One region of the Thalassotalea insulae genome, then DNA from elsewhere that is predicted to be linked to it. Evidence: riboswitches for the same ligand, from Rfam matches in the RefSeq annotation. Region 1 holds a riboswitch; the other holds the start of a gene.
The links. Region 1 has a riboswitch for cobalamin ahead of QQK06_RS15570 (TonB-dependent receptor domain-containing protein). Riboswitches for the same ligand answer to the same signal wherever they lie in the genome.
Positions count from the first base shown of each region.

Region 2: another riboswitch for cobalamin. It lies ahead of QQK06_RS12985 (ABC transporter ATP-binding protein); the one in region 1 lies ahead of QQK06_RS15570 (TonB-dependent receptor domain-containing protein).

Region 1 is NZ_BSST01000001.1:3,460,126-3,467,693, reverse strand. It holds gene cobD (threonine-phosphate decarboxylase CobD) at 1-153, shown strand, start outside; gene QQK06_RS15570 (TonB-dependent receptor domain-containing protein) at 213-2,084, opposite strand; cobalamin riboswitch at 2,140-2,271, opposite strand; gene QQK06_RS15565 (intermembrane phospholipid transport protein YdbH family protein) at 2,657-5,155, shown strand; gene QQK06_RS15560 (YnbE family lipoprotein) at 5,265-5,453, shown strand; gene QQK06_RS15555 (YdbL family probable chaperone protein) at 5,461-5,838, shown strand; gene QQK06_RS15550 (flavin monoamine oxidase family protein) at 5,971-7,254, shown strand; gene QQK06_RS15545 (Lrp/AsnC family transcriptional regulator) at 7,287-7,568, opposite strand, start outside.
Region 2 is NZ_BSST01000001.1:2,859,727-2,867,294, reverse strand. It holds gene cobT (nicotinate-nucleotide--dimethylbenzimidazole phosphoribosyltransferase) at 1-522, opposite strand, end outside; gene QQK06_RS12990 (FecCD family ABC transporter permease) at 527-1,513, opposite strand; gene QQK06_RS12985 (ABC transporter ATP-binding protein) at 1,506-2,300, opposite strand; cobalamin riboswitch at 2,407-2,630, opposite strand; gene QQK06_RS12980 (ABC transporter substrate-binding protein) at 3,004-4,128, shown strand; gene QQK06_RS12975 (hypothetical protein) at 4,150-4,476, opposite strand; gene QQK06_RS12970 (hypothetical protein) at 4,555-4,869, opposite strand; gene QQK06_RS12965 (sensor histidine kinase) at 5,230-6,705, shown strand; gene QQK06_RS12960 (hypothetical protein) at 6,719-7,264, shown strand; gene QQK06_RS12955 (sigma 54-interacting transcriptional regulator) at 7,278-7,568, shown strand, end outside.

The DNA.
Region 1 (7,568 bases):
GCGCCTAAATTATACCATTTATTATGTCAGCAGGGCTTATATTGTCGCCTGACTGATGAGCAGGACAGCTTAAGGTTTGGCATCGCCACCTCAGAACAAATCCCCCGTTTAACGCAGAGTTGTCAAAAAGCCAAAAAGTTACTTCTTGACTAATAAAAAATCCCGTATTAGTTATTACCACTAATACGGGATTTTCTCATTATTAATCAGAATTAGTTCTGATAACTGATGCCGAAATACACCACTCTGCCTTGTGTAAAGTAACCATCAGTATTTTGATAAGAATGCTTAAAAGCGTTATTGATTTTAGCCTGTAGCTTCACCTTATTAGATAGAGCATAATTTACACCTAAATTGACCAGTGAATAACCATCAAGCTTTACTGCCCCTCCTCCATAAGGGTAATCATAGCGTTTCCCCTTAAACTGCACTTCAGCATAAACATCCGCATTACCTAAGGTCTTATCAAATTGATAACTCAAATGATGTTTAGCGCGACGTCCCAACTGTTTACCGGTCGAGGCATCTTCTGCTTCAATATAACTGACATTAAGCTTATGCACACCGCCAAACCCCTGATAGTTAATACCTAATTCAGCACCTTGAATTTCAACATCATCAACATTAACAGGAGTTACGTAGCCTTCTTCTGTACTACCACTCCAGTCTATTAACTGCTCGATATCCGTTTGATAAAGGTTAAACACCAATGAAACACTCTCAAAATAACTACTGACACTAAATTCGTAGCTGGTTGAGGTTTCCGACACTAATTCTGGATTACCTATATAGTTCCAACCTAGTGGATAGTATAAATCATTAAATGTCGGCGCTTTAAAACCGGTTCCGGCAGAGACACTGACCTTAGTATGTTCAGTTAACTGATAACCAGCACTGGTATTATAGGTAGTCTCAGAATCAATACCTTCGACATCATCATAGCGGGTCGCTAATTCAAATGAGAATTTATCCTGATGATACATGGCATGAGCAAAGACACCGGAAACATCACGTTCGGTTCTATCATACTGCGCATCTCCTTTTAGGGTTTCCTGATAAAAATCAGCCCCAAGGTTTAAATGCCATTGCTGTGACAATTTACTGCTATTTAATAACGAATATTGCTGACGACGAGAGTCATACTGAAGCCCCTCACTTTTGCGAGTTCCGTTACCGTAACCAATACTGGAAGTACGATTTTGGCTAACACCAAATTCAGTCACATTCGCAATGCCTGACGCCAGCCAGTTTAGTTTCGCACCCAAATGCCAAACATGGTTATTTACGTCACTCTGATTAGCTCCCCCAGAATCATATTCCGTTTCTCCTTGATCGACCTGAGCAAGCCAATTTAGTGATAATGCTGAATTTACTTTTTGCTGCCCATTAACAGCGAAGGAGTCATAGCGATAACCATCTTCATCAGTTTCACTGTCATCTTTGACATCAAAACCGTCACTTTTTTCATGCGATACACTAAAGCTGGTGGCACCATCGCCATGACTTAAACCGACACTGCCATTAAACAGCTTATATCCCTGACTACCTAAGCCGGCACTAAGCTGGTGTTCACCGCCTGCCAGTTTACGGGTAAAAATTTGAATAACACCGCCGATAGCATCTGATCCCCAAAGCGCTGCCCGCGGACCTTTAACAATTTCAATGCGCTCAATCAACTCTGGCGCAATATCCTGAACATTAGTCGAACCTAAGGTTGCCGAACTAATACGCACACCATTTAGCAACACCAAAGTATGGCCGGAGTTAGCGCCGCGCATATAAACCGATGAGTTCTGACCACGACCGCCATTGGTAGACATGTCGATACCGGCAACAGATGTTAATAGATCCAGCACGGATTTTGGCTGAATGCGCTCAATATCTGCACGAGTGATCACCACCTGGCTCGCTAAAGAGTCAGCAATACTCATTGGCGAGCGAGACGCAGTTACGGTAATGGTTTCCAGTTCATCGGTAGTCGCAGTATCAGGGTTAGTAGTAGCGTTGACAGTTGCAGAGATGGTACCGACAATCGCAAGTGCCAGCACAGATTTAATAAAAGTTTTATGTTGTTTAAGATTCATATGACCTCTTTAATGATGCCCTCCGCATCATAGTGATCACCACATTTAAGCAGTGTTAGTTAAGCAAATTTAAGTGCTCGGACTTATGCAGAAAAACTGCAATTACCGTTGCGGGGGCAGTGAAGAATTCTCATCTTCTTCCCTTAAACTCGCTGTAAAATATGCCACTTAAAGAAATTCAAGCAGCACTAGCGCTTAGCCCTATAACACAAACACATTACCGATAACGACCAGCGTTAGTGATAGCAATGTAGAAATTATTATTAGTGAATAACTGAATATTCAAAGGCGTGTTAAAAAACTAATGGCGCGATTATCACCATCTAGCAAAAAATAGCAACTGTTTAATCTCATCTTAAATAAAGACGATGTTTCCAATAGCTGTTGCTCGGTAAACGAGCAAAACGCTACAAGTCCTTCCATGGAAGCTCAACACCAACATCCATACTGGTGATACATGCTCTTATTACCATAGCAACATTTTTATTTATCAATGGCCTAGCTTACTAGAAGTTAAATAAATGATAAGCTGGTATTTATAAGCTCTGAAGAAAAATCGGATCCTAAGGACAGTGACAACACAACAAGCCAATCAGCCATTACATATTAACAAGGTAATTAAAATAATAGCGTTAATCTTGCTACTGAGTCTGCTTCTGTTGTGGCTTGCCAGTCCTGTTATTATCAAAAAATTAATATCGCACTACCTGCCAGCTCCTTGGGCTATTAATGAACTAGTTATTAATTACCCCACACTCTCAGGCATAAATATTACGCAAGTAACGCTAGAAAATAACGCTGGCACCAAAGTTAAGCTCAATGAGCTGGCCATCCCTTATCGCTATCGAGAGCTTAGCTGGCAACTCGACACCCTTAAAGTCACCGTTAAGGACAGTGATAGTCGCAATGCCCTCGACAACCAGCCATTTCAACTGCCGATAACAGCTATTAATCCTCTCCCCATTAATCTCAAAATTAATCATACAGAAGTGCAAATTAATGATTTTCGCTTTAACGGAACATTCACCACCTCTCAAAACCTTATCACGCTTGACGGTCTGCTTTATGTTAAACAATCCCGCTATCCGCTTGAGGCTCGATTAACAAACATAGGCATAAATCAACCGCTCATCTTAATGGTAAAACTCGCTCAGCAAGAGTTGCAATTACACTATGACCAAGCGACTCACAGCGAGACGCCACTCAAGCTATCAATGAGTCTCGATCAGCAGATAATTCCAGCGTTAAAGCAACTTAGCAACATCAAGCTCCCTGAAATCCAAATGGCGAATGGCCAACTAATAGTAAATGCAACAATAGGCTTGCCTGAACAACCTAGAGAAATAAGCAATTGGCTCGATGCTTTGGTCAGCGCCGATGCCAGTGTGAAGTTCAGCGATATATACCTGCCAGAAAACCACATAACAATTAAAAGTAATCAACTACAGCTTAACTGGGCTGAACAGCTATTAACTCTTAACCAACAATTACCAAGCGAGATCAAAAGCACTACCAACGACATCAAATGGCAGGCAACATTGAATAACAACAAGCCACTCACACTAAATTGGCAGCAGCCAAACATCACCTTAGTGCAAAGCCCAAATATCGAGCTTAAAGGCCAAGGCCAGCACCTAAACGTGCAGCCAACTAAAATGACAATAAACACTCTCAACGATCAAGTCGTCACTGATGCAAAAATAACTGCCAAGCTAGCAGCAAATCAGTTAGTAAAAACGACGCTAACAACTGAACTCGGTGAGCTTTTATTGTCCAGTCAGTTAAATGCAATCCTAGCTGACCAGCTAATCACAGCCACTTTTAACGATTCCTTACTAGAATCAAAAAATGTGATTGTGCCGATTCAATCGTTTCAGGAAATACAAATTAAAAAACTGGTAATACAACCGCAAAACTTTATCATCAAAGTTGATACCAACCAGCCAGTTAACTCAAAGCTATTGCACTCGCTACAGCTAAAAGGCGCACTAAACTTTATCACTGATGTTGCTGAAAAACCTTTAGCAAGCCACTGCGACTGGCAATGGCAAATACCGGCATCCGCAATATCCTGTCAAACACAGCCTCATAATTCACCACCTGAAAATACTGTATTCACTAAACTGCAAAGCACTAACAATCAGGAATTAAGGTATCAAATTCAAGCGAGCGGGCTTGAGCTTAGCAAGTGGCCGGTTTCCTGGTTTTGGGCAACTGAGCAAATAACGGCAGGTAAAGCTGATATTAATATTTCCGGTCAGACGGATTTGTCATTGGCAAACGATTTTTCCTGGCAGCAATGGCTAAAAACGTTAAATCCGGATTCCACATTAAGCATCAAACAATTGGATGCGATAAGTTACCAACAGAAAATATCGCAAGCTGAGATAGATTTTCTGCACCTTACAAATGACAGACACAAAGTAAATATAAAGGTTAAACAAGTTAGCAACCCAAGCCTGCCTCCAATTGAAGATATCAGCGCCAATGTCAGCTTGAATGATGATTTGGCATCAGGTAATGCCAAATTGAGCTTTGCCTTATTTGGCGGTGAACACTTAATATCAATAGCTAATCTGGATTTAACTCAGACGAAACAGCAATTAGCATGGCAGACAAAGCAGCTGGACTTAACCAAACTAATTACTTGGCTCAATATCGATGGCTTACAGGCAAGTGGCAAATTATCAGGCGCGATCCCGTTTGAGCTAAGCCGAGATGCGCTGACGATACAAAATGCCAATTTAACGGCAACAAAATCCGGAAAAATCAGATACTTGCAACCAGGAGACAACACACCGTTTACTGAAAAGAACATTGCTTTTCAGGCGTTAGAAAACTTCCAATATCAGGAATTAACACTAACAAATGGCGAGGCTCACTTGCCGCTAAATACCGAAGGTGCATACCGTCTGCCGATGCGGATCGTCGGCCATAATCCAGCGCTTTATCATGGCAAGAGCATCGCTATCAACCCGGTAATTTCAGGCACCTTGCCGCCTAAAGCGCTCTATTACTTACTCAACCAAAAAGCCTTAACCCAAGGTATTTCTACAGCCAAAGATGATTAAGATCCGTTGTTCAGCCAATATTCAGCTGAAGCAATAAATAATTACTGCTACACTCTTAAAGCCATGAGTGGCTTAATCAGGAAAGATTATTGTTATACAGGAAAATTCTATGTTGCGACCTTTGTTATCCGTTACCTATTGCAGTTTATCCCTGCTATTAATCGCATGCAGCCCAACCGTGCAATTGCAGGCGCCAGATAAGCCAATAGAAATTAATATGAATATTACCGTCGATGTCAGAATCGCCATCGAAAAAGAATTAGATCAGGTACTCACCGAAGATTCAGGATTATTTTAGGAGCCTTATGATGCCAAACAACATCACTCAGATATTTCAATTCAAATCACTTTGGCAACTAAATGCCATTATTATGCTAGCTTTAGCGAGCTTGTTATTATCTCAACATGCCATAGCGACAGATATCGGCGCACTAAAAGCACAAAAAATAGCTGGTGAACAAAGTAATGGCTATGTAGGATTAATTAAAACCGATGCAGATACAGCAGCAAAAAACCTAGTCGATGAAATTAATGCCAAGCGCAAAAATATCTACCAAAAACTAGCAACCAAGCAGCAAGTTTCTCTGGCTGAAATAGAGAAGGTAGCCGGTGCGCACAACATTAGCAAAACGCCAAGCGGTCAATTAGTCAAAGATAAATCCGGCAACTGGGTCAGTAAATAGTCCTGTCTCGAATAAATAACGTCTATGAGGAGCAACAGCTGTTGCTCCTCATCATGCGTAATAGCAATAGTTTGCCTAATGACCATTCTCTGCATATTCTTTTAACTAAATAACAACTTCTCTTGCATCAAGATGCGGCAAAATAACCATATGCTATTTCGCATTAATCTGGCACGACGAAAATTCTTAAGACAAGGCTTTTCCTTATTAGCCAGTGCCGGAATTATCGGCTGTGGTGATAGTGCAACCACCTCGGCCACTACACCTGTAGTTATCCCGCCTGATACAGATTCAAACGATACGCCAGGAACATTAACTACCACCTCGACTCCACAACAGGTAGTGATCATCGGCGCTGGTATCTCAGGACTCATTGCAGGTTATGAATTACAGCGGGCGGGTCATTCAGTCACTATTTTAGAAGCCCGTGAGCGTGTTGGCGGACGGGTTCACACGCTAGTTTCTCCGTTTACTAATGGGCAATTTGCCGAAGCAGGTGCATCACGCATTCCTTCAACTCATAATCTCACCCTCGCCTATGCGCAGCATTTTTCCCTTGCCTTAGATCCGTTTTACCCCAGTACCAATAATTACTTTTACCTGCAAGATAATAGCGTTTCGTTAATCGACGCTGAGCAACACATTAATCAGCCGCCGTGGCCTGGTGCAGTTAATCGTAGCAATTTTTACAAAATACGTGGTGGCATGGCGAATCTGCCGTTAGCACTCTCTAACGCGTTAGCTGAGCATATTAACTATTCATCTCCTGTTGAGCTGATACAACAAACAAATGATCAAGTAACAGTCATTACCGGGCAGGATCAACAATTCATCGCAGATCGCGTACTTTGTACCGTTCCTTTGCCGGTATTAACTAAGATAAGTTTTTCTCCGCCACTATCAGAAGAAAAGCATTTAGCCAGCAATGGCGGATACGACTATACCAACTCAACCCGACTTTACAGCCAGTTCTCGCAGCGCTTTTGGCATGCGGATAATTTAAACGGCTGGGGCGATAGCAACTGGCCAGAAGAAATCTGGCAGCCAACCTGGGACAACGGTGAAAGCAGCGGCATCATTCAAAGTTATTTACGCGACGTGGCAGCAACCGAATTAGATACCATGGACGTTGAACAGCAAATTGCCAATGTTCATAGTCGCTGGCAACATGTTTTTCCTGAACTAGATTCCTACCTGCTCACCAATCATATTCATTCCTGGCAACAAGAAGTATGGACAGGTTCGGCCTATGCCTCACCAACAAATTTACAAGATTCAGCGTTAAGTGCGTATATAGGACTGGTGGAGGGACGAATTCACTTTGCTGGCGAACATGCCTCTAATTTTCACGGCTGGATCCAAGGAGCAATAGCATCCGGCATTCGCGCTGCTAATGAAATCCACAACGCGAACTAACCAAGTCCTACCCTCGGACATTTAGCACAGCATTACACTGAACTTAGCAAGATGCTGGTTTCGCTATTAAGTACACCATCAATAGTACGAACATCACGCAATACCCGGTCAAATTCTAATAAGTCCGAAGTGCAAATTTCCGCCACCAGATCCCAGGCTCCATTAGTGGTATGGAGTTTTTCAAGCTGAGGAATACCGCGTAACTTGTTAATTACCTGGGTGGTTGATTTGCCAACCACTTCGATCATCATGATGGCTTTAATCACATCCGTTTCCAGTTCACTGTGTGCTCTGACGGTAAAGCCCAAAATAGC
Region 2 (7,568 bases), 600 kb from region 1:
AGTTGTTCGAATCGACGATACTATCTGCTGACCATAAGCAATCCCTTGCTCCACTTGCGCCATCGTCATCGCCGCCCGTTGACTGATATCCTCAGTGCCTGCGCCTAAACGCTGCTCAATAAAATCTGCCGATAACGATTTTTCTTTGACGGTTAAAGGAGTTTGAATACCTGCATCTACCACTTTCAACGCGATATTATTATCGCGGCAAAAGCAGTTAATCGCCGCGCCCCCTTGGAGAAAGTTTAAGACCATCTGCCGAGTAACATCACTGGGTGCTATGCTGACATTTTGCTGAGCAATGCCATGATCCCCAGCAAAAACTATCGCAGTTGGCTGGTTAATTTCAATACGCTGGCAAAACTCTCCACTAGCGACACTTTGAATTAACGCCAATTGTTGTGCCACTTGCTCTAATAAACCCAGTGAGCCTGGTGGTTTAGTTTTATTAATAATTTTATCTTGTATCGCGTGCAAAAAAGCACTCGATTTAGGTGACACTAACGAATCAATAGTAAACACTTACTCACATCCTACGCATTATAATTAGAAAGAAAACACTACCAATAACTGATGTGATCACACCAATAGGTATTTCTTGTCCTGCCACCACAGTACGTGCAATGACATCAACCCAGATCAAAAAGCAACCACCGACTAAGCCAGAGCAAATTAATAATTTTGCTGTAGTTTTACCGATAAAGGGACGAACAATATGAGGGATCATTAAGCCAACAAAACCAATACCGCCACAATAAGAAACAATCACCGCTGTCATTGCTGCACAGATCACTAGCGCCATTAACCTTAATTTGGCGACATTAATTCCAAGCGTGCGGGCACTTTCATCACTTAACAGCAAGGCGTCAAGCTGACGAGCAAATAACAACGCAATCAAAGTACAAGATAAAACCACCGGAACAATCCAGGCAAGCGCCTGATAATCCGCTCGAGCTAACGATCCCATCATCCAGAAAATCACCCGATTGCTAGCAAATGCTTCACCAAAATAGAGAATAAAGCTAGTAATAGAACTTAGCAAAAACGACACCGCCACCCCGGCCAATAGCAAATGTTCCACTCGGCGCCAGTTATTATTCATTATAATCACTACGACAATTGCTACCGCAAATAACGCCCCTAAAAATGCCGCTAATGGCAATGAAAATGCCTGTAAATATTGAGGTAGTAAACCTGAAATAGTCGCCCCTAACCCTGCACCAGCAACAATACCAAACAAGTAAGGATCGGCTAATGGATTGCGAGTAACATTTTGCATCAAGGCCCCAGCAGCCGCTAAAGCAAATCCAGCAAGAAAGCCCATGATTATTCGTGGAAAACGAATTTCGAGCAAAATAGTGTGATAAATGGGTCGTTGGCACTGGTCAGATAAACACTGCCAGACATTAGCAAAATCAAGCTCTGCGGTGCCAAAGCCCATAGAAGCAACGAATGAGCCAAGCACTAATACGGCGATAATAGCAAAGCGCGAGTAATACTTAGTACTATTCATGGTTCGCTTCCTCGTCAATCATTGCATAGGTCACACGCACTTTTTCGGTCAACGGATTACGATCCACTAAACAATCAAGATGAAAAACTTCTTTTAACCGTGACGCTTGCAGCACGATATCTGGCGTATCACATGCTAGCACCTGACCGCCTGATAGCAGCAGTAACCTATCGCAATATTGCGCCGCCAAATTCAAATCATGAATGGTCATGATCAATGTTAGCCCTAGTTTTTTTACCATGGATAAAATTTGATGCTGATAAAAAACATCGAGGTGATTCGTGGGTTCGTCCATGATCAACACCTGAGGACGCTGCACAATAGCACGGGCGATTAAACAGCGTTGCTGTTCCCCACCAGATAAAGTATTAAATACCTGATGCTGTTTATCTAATAAGTCGACGGTCGTTAGCGCCTGTGCAATTAACTGACGATCTTGATCCGTATTTCTGGCAAATAAAGTTTTATAAGGGATCAGCCCCATATTAACGATATCCAGTACCGTCAAGTTAAAGACAGCTTCGTGCAACTGACTGACCACTGCAATTTTTTGCGCCACTTCTCTACGATCGAACAAATCTAATGGCATACCATCGAGTAACACCTGACCGGAAGATAACGGGTACTCCTGATACAAACACTTTAACAGCGAAGTTTTTCCGGCACCATTAGGCCCGACAATACCAAAAGTTTCATTTTTCGCGACTGTAAAACTGACATCTTCCACTATGGTTTTACCATCGATTTGCCAGTTAATATTTTGTGCTTGTATTTGAACAGCTGTCATAAGAACCACATCAACAACAATATGAGTGCGGCAGGAAAGGAAATATTAAACAGTAATAGCGTTAACTATCACTTAAGAATATAGCCACCATGTTACCCGCACGGTTTATTTGTCTTTCATTCTGGCAGGTCTCCTGACTTATAGAGATATCCCAAATTTGACCTTCCCAGCCTAACAATCAGGCCAGTGGATAATAAATTCAGCTCTACTTACAGTTGCGGGAACAGTTGTGGACTAATATCTTAAGCTCATCAGCCAATGGATACGCACCACATTCCCTTTTAAGTTGTTTAGTCACACTAAACAAACACCAGAAATTCGCGCTACTTTAGCACAGTAATTTATAGACTGCTATAGTTTAGCTATATAGACGTCTAAAATGTATTTCGGCGATAAAAAACCTCGTCTAAATGGCGAGGTTTTACTATTCAAGCCGTTTGATAAACATCATTACTTATGCAACATTTGTCGGCTCTATGTTAATGCAAACTTCACTGAGTAAAGTAATGGGAAACTCTCCTATGATAGGCATGTTGTTTGCTCCCCCCTTTATCTGGAGTAATATAAGCACAATAACTGATAGAACCTACCGCAATTAAGAACCCAAAAGTTCGAATAAGTTGCTCTCTCTAATAAAGTACTAATTTGTTAATTTATGGATTTTGATGTTTACTTAATCTAAAGACAACTTAACAGTACTGTTTTGCCCAATAATATTGTGATAAAAAATTACTCAATTGTATTATCGCTGATATGCTTTCTTAGTATTTGCTCATACAGCTATGCTACGTCTCCTCAAGTCACCTTTATCATTCCCGATCAGAAAGGCCCAATATTTTGGCAACGTGTAGCGCAAATCAGCCAAGCAGCAGCCGACAGCCTCAATATAAAACTCAAGCTTATTAATACTGATCCGAATCGCTTTGCCTTAAAAGAAACCATTCACCAGGTAATCAATAGTAGGAACCATCCTGATTATCTTATTTTCAGACCTTTCTTAGGTAATACTGAAGCAATATTTAAACTATTAGAACACGCCAAAATTCCTTTCATTACATTAGAACAAGCTTTTCACGGTGATATTCGACAACGACTCGGAGACCCTCAGGAGAAATACCAATATTGGATTGGGCAAATCAATTATGACAACAAGACGGGTGGAAAATTACTACTTAACGCATTAATTAGCGCGTACAAACAACAACAATCAAACCAAGAAATTCATATTGTTGGCATCGGTGGTGATTTTGATGAAGTGGGCTCCGCTCGTCAGTACGCACTCGAACAACTAAAAAACTCCCCACCAGAACAAGGCATATTCGTTGAACAAATATTTCCAATGTATTGGAATCCATTGTTAATTACTGAACGCTTACCTATGATTAAAAAGCGCTACCCAAAAGCAAACATCTATTGGTGTGTTGGGGATCAACTGGCATTGGAACTATTACGTTTACATCAGAAAAGTTCATCCTCACCTATTATAATTGGTGGCTTCGACTGGTTACCACAAGCACTAGAGAAAATTGAACAAGGAGATATTACGGCCTCAGTGGGTGGCCACCTGTTTATGGTCGCCAATGCATTAGTGAAGATTATTGATTTGCAGCAAGGCATTAACCGCTTTTTACCATCCGTTGTTCATCAGTATGAGATCATCGATAGTAGTAATGTTGCTCAGTTCAAGCAATTTTTTGTTGAACAACAATGGAGCAAAATAAATTTTAGCCAATTTCTTCTATCAAAAAATCCACATGCCCCGGCATTGACGGTTAACAATATGCTAGCCCAATTCCCCCGAAAAGTAGCTCACACAGCAAAAGAGTGACCGACAAAGCATCACAAAGAATTACTTTACCAACTGTAAAATCGTTTGAGGTTCAGGTTGTTCAATCATCACTTTCTGCGAGATTAGTTTACCGTGTTTAAAACGGTCAAAATGTGCTTGCTTAGCACCTAACTGACGACAAAACTCTTTAAATACCTGAAAATCTTGTCCAGTAAACTGTTCTTGTTCTCGAGTCATTAACCCATCGACATAAACGTTATCTCCATTAACGTTAAAGTTAGCTATTGCACTATATTGATCACCATAGCGTTTTGTTCTTATTGCTCTTACCGATTTGATTTCAAAAATCCAGTCACCTAATTCAATATAACGGGGCATGGTTGTCATTGCTAATACCTTAAAAAAAGGTCGGTTACAGGCTGGGAGTGTAACCGACAAAGATAGGGAGAAATATACAGAGATTATTTACTTGCTAGCTAATGCTAAATATTGATTAAATTCTTCTTCACTAACACCAAGGTCAGCATTTTTATCAATTTTAGTGAACGCACTAACTAACGCCGATTTTTTAGACGATTTTAATTCTTCTTCACTTAATAAGCCGTTACTGTCTTTATCAAACTGTTTAATTAACGCCGAAAACTCGCCTACTTGAGAAGTTAACGTTTCCGCTTTAACCGGCACAACTTTCGCTTCATTTGCACTAGCATCAACCGCCAGCGCACCGATAATAGAAATAGCTACTACTGCCGTCACTTTTTTTATACTAATTGCTTCCATTATGGATTCCTTATTGAAATTTAATAGATTAAAACCTAGCCAAATATTTTAGCTTCACCACAACAAAGCACAGGGTGTACCATGTTTTTAACCTATTGTTTTGATTGGAATTTATCAAAATTTTCATTTAATCCATTTAAAATACTGTCGCCAATTAGCAACAACAAAATAAGTAAAAAGAAAATAATCCGCTAACATTTAAACGCACGGATAAAAACCTACTTATTTATCAAAAACTTAAAAGAGAAACACCATAAAAAAAACACTGTCTCCAGATAGAGACAGTGTTGTTATTAACAAGAAAATACCGTAAAAAAGAAGCTGCTAACTTTTCATTTTCATTCAGGAAACAACTTGCTTGTGAGCGGTTCATTCAAAAACATTATTACTCACTATATTAACGTGCTGTTTTTAAGAGGTTTATCAATAAAAACCTTAACATTATTGGGCTTTAGTCTAGTATTGCTACCGTTGATCATCGCACTACTGTACAGTTCCAGCCAGGTAAACCATCTCGCACAACAAGGCAGCCAGGCCATTTTCAATGTTGCTGAATTAGTAGAAACTAATCGTCAACTCAGTGCGTCAGCCAACAAAATGCAACGCTTTGCCGGCCAGTACATCGTACTCCAAGAATCAGGGTTGTTGACCTTCTACCAGGAAAATAAATCGGACTTTACCGAATTGCTGACAAATAAAGCAGCTCAATACCAACAAGCAGAACTTAATCGCTTAAGTACTCAAATTATTAGTCACATCAAGGCCATAGATAAGCTGCTGAGCGAAAAAGCCAATCAACAACAAACACTGTCGGACATTGAACAAAAATTTAAAAGCATCAGCCAGGATATGCAGCAAATCGAACTACTCAGCGACCAGCTAATCAACCAGCAGGTGGAATACATGCAAAGTTCAGCAGATAAGGTGACCACCACTATTTGGCAAAGCTTAGCAATCATTCCTTTTTCTGTGCTGTTAGCCGTTATTTTTGCACTACTAATATTAAGACCATTACGACAGCTTTCCAGCAAAATAAAACGTTTAGAACAGGGACATTTTGAAGATAAGATTAGCTTTAAAGGCACGAAAGAAATTAAAGAAATTGCTGACGCTCTCGAGCTCATGCGCAGCCGACTACATTCACTCGAATTACAAAAATCGAGTTTTATTCGCCATATTTCCCACGAGCTTAAAACACCACTGGCAGCGATTCGAGAAGGAACAGAATTACTTTATGATAACAGTGTTGGTAGCTTAAATGCTGAGCAGCAGGAAGTGACTAATATCATCAAACTCAGTGTTTCACGACTACAACAATTAATCGAAGACTTACTGGATTTCAATATTGTGCTCGACTCCACCAGCTTACAAGATGCACAACAAGTAAACTTTACTAACCTGCTAACACAATGTCTTAAACTCAGGCAATTAGACATTCAAAGTAAACAACTAAAAATTTCTACTGAATGCCAAGCACTGACATTAAAAACCAACAGTAAGCAATTGTCTGTGATCTTAGATAACTTACTGTCAAATGCCATCAAGTACTCACCAATAAATGGTGAAATCACCATTACAGCTCAAGCACAACAGCAGCAAGTAGTTATTAGCATCACAGATCAAGGGCCAGGCATTGAACCGGAATTACAGCAAAAAGTATTTGAGGCCTTTTATCATGGTCCTACACCTGAGCAATCCCCTATTAAAAGTAGTGGACTAGGGTTAACCATAGTTAAAGAATTATTAATGCGATTAGATGGTGATATCAATATCGCCAATTTGTCACCACCTGAGCACGGCTTAACGATACAATTAGCCTTGCCAGTTAATCCCTAAATAAGTGAATAGCATGACTTTTTCAAGATTTAGTAAAACAAAAAACGCGAAGCAAATATTCGTCTCTCTGAGCTTCAGTATGCTGTTAACCGCCTGCCAATTAACCACGCCAGCACAGAATAATAATGTCGCCAGTGATTATTATTTGTGGATCAAAACGCTGACAACAGAAGAGCTACGTCAGGAAATCAGCCAACAGCAACAAAATTATCAAGCAGGATTTGAACAAGCAAAAATCAATCTTATTTTATTGCACGCCTTAACAACGTCACCGGTATATAACCCTTATACAGCCAAAACCATGTTAAATAATTTTACCAGTGAACGAGCCGCACAGCAGCTAACCGCTCATGATTTTGCCCTGTTAAGCTTATTAAGAGATCAACTTAATCAATATATTTTAGCGTCTAACAAGCTGTTATTGAGTAAACAAAAACAGCAGGAACATTCAATACAGCAGCAGCAAGTGATTGAAGAAAAACAAACAACTATCGATAAATTACAACAACAAATAAATCAACTAAAGCGCATCGAATTAACCATAGAAAACGAACAGTAAAGCGGCAATAAATATGACAACGACAACTTTATCCGACCAAGAACAAATTTTAATTGTTGATGACGACCCAAGTTTGCTGAGGTTATTAGGCATTCGTCTTGCTGCTGCCGGCTATCAAGTGAGCTCCGCTGAAAACGCCAAACAGGCATTAGGCATGTTAAAAAGTTTACAGCCACAATTAGTGATCAGCGATCTTAGAATGGACGGTATGGACGGCATGGCATTATTTGAAAAGATTCGCCTGTCATATCCTAATTTGCCAGTGATCATTATGACTGCACATGGCACCATCCCAGATGCTATT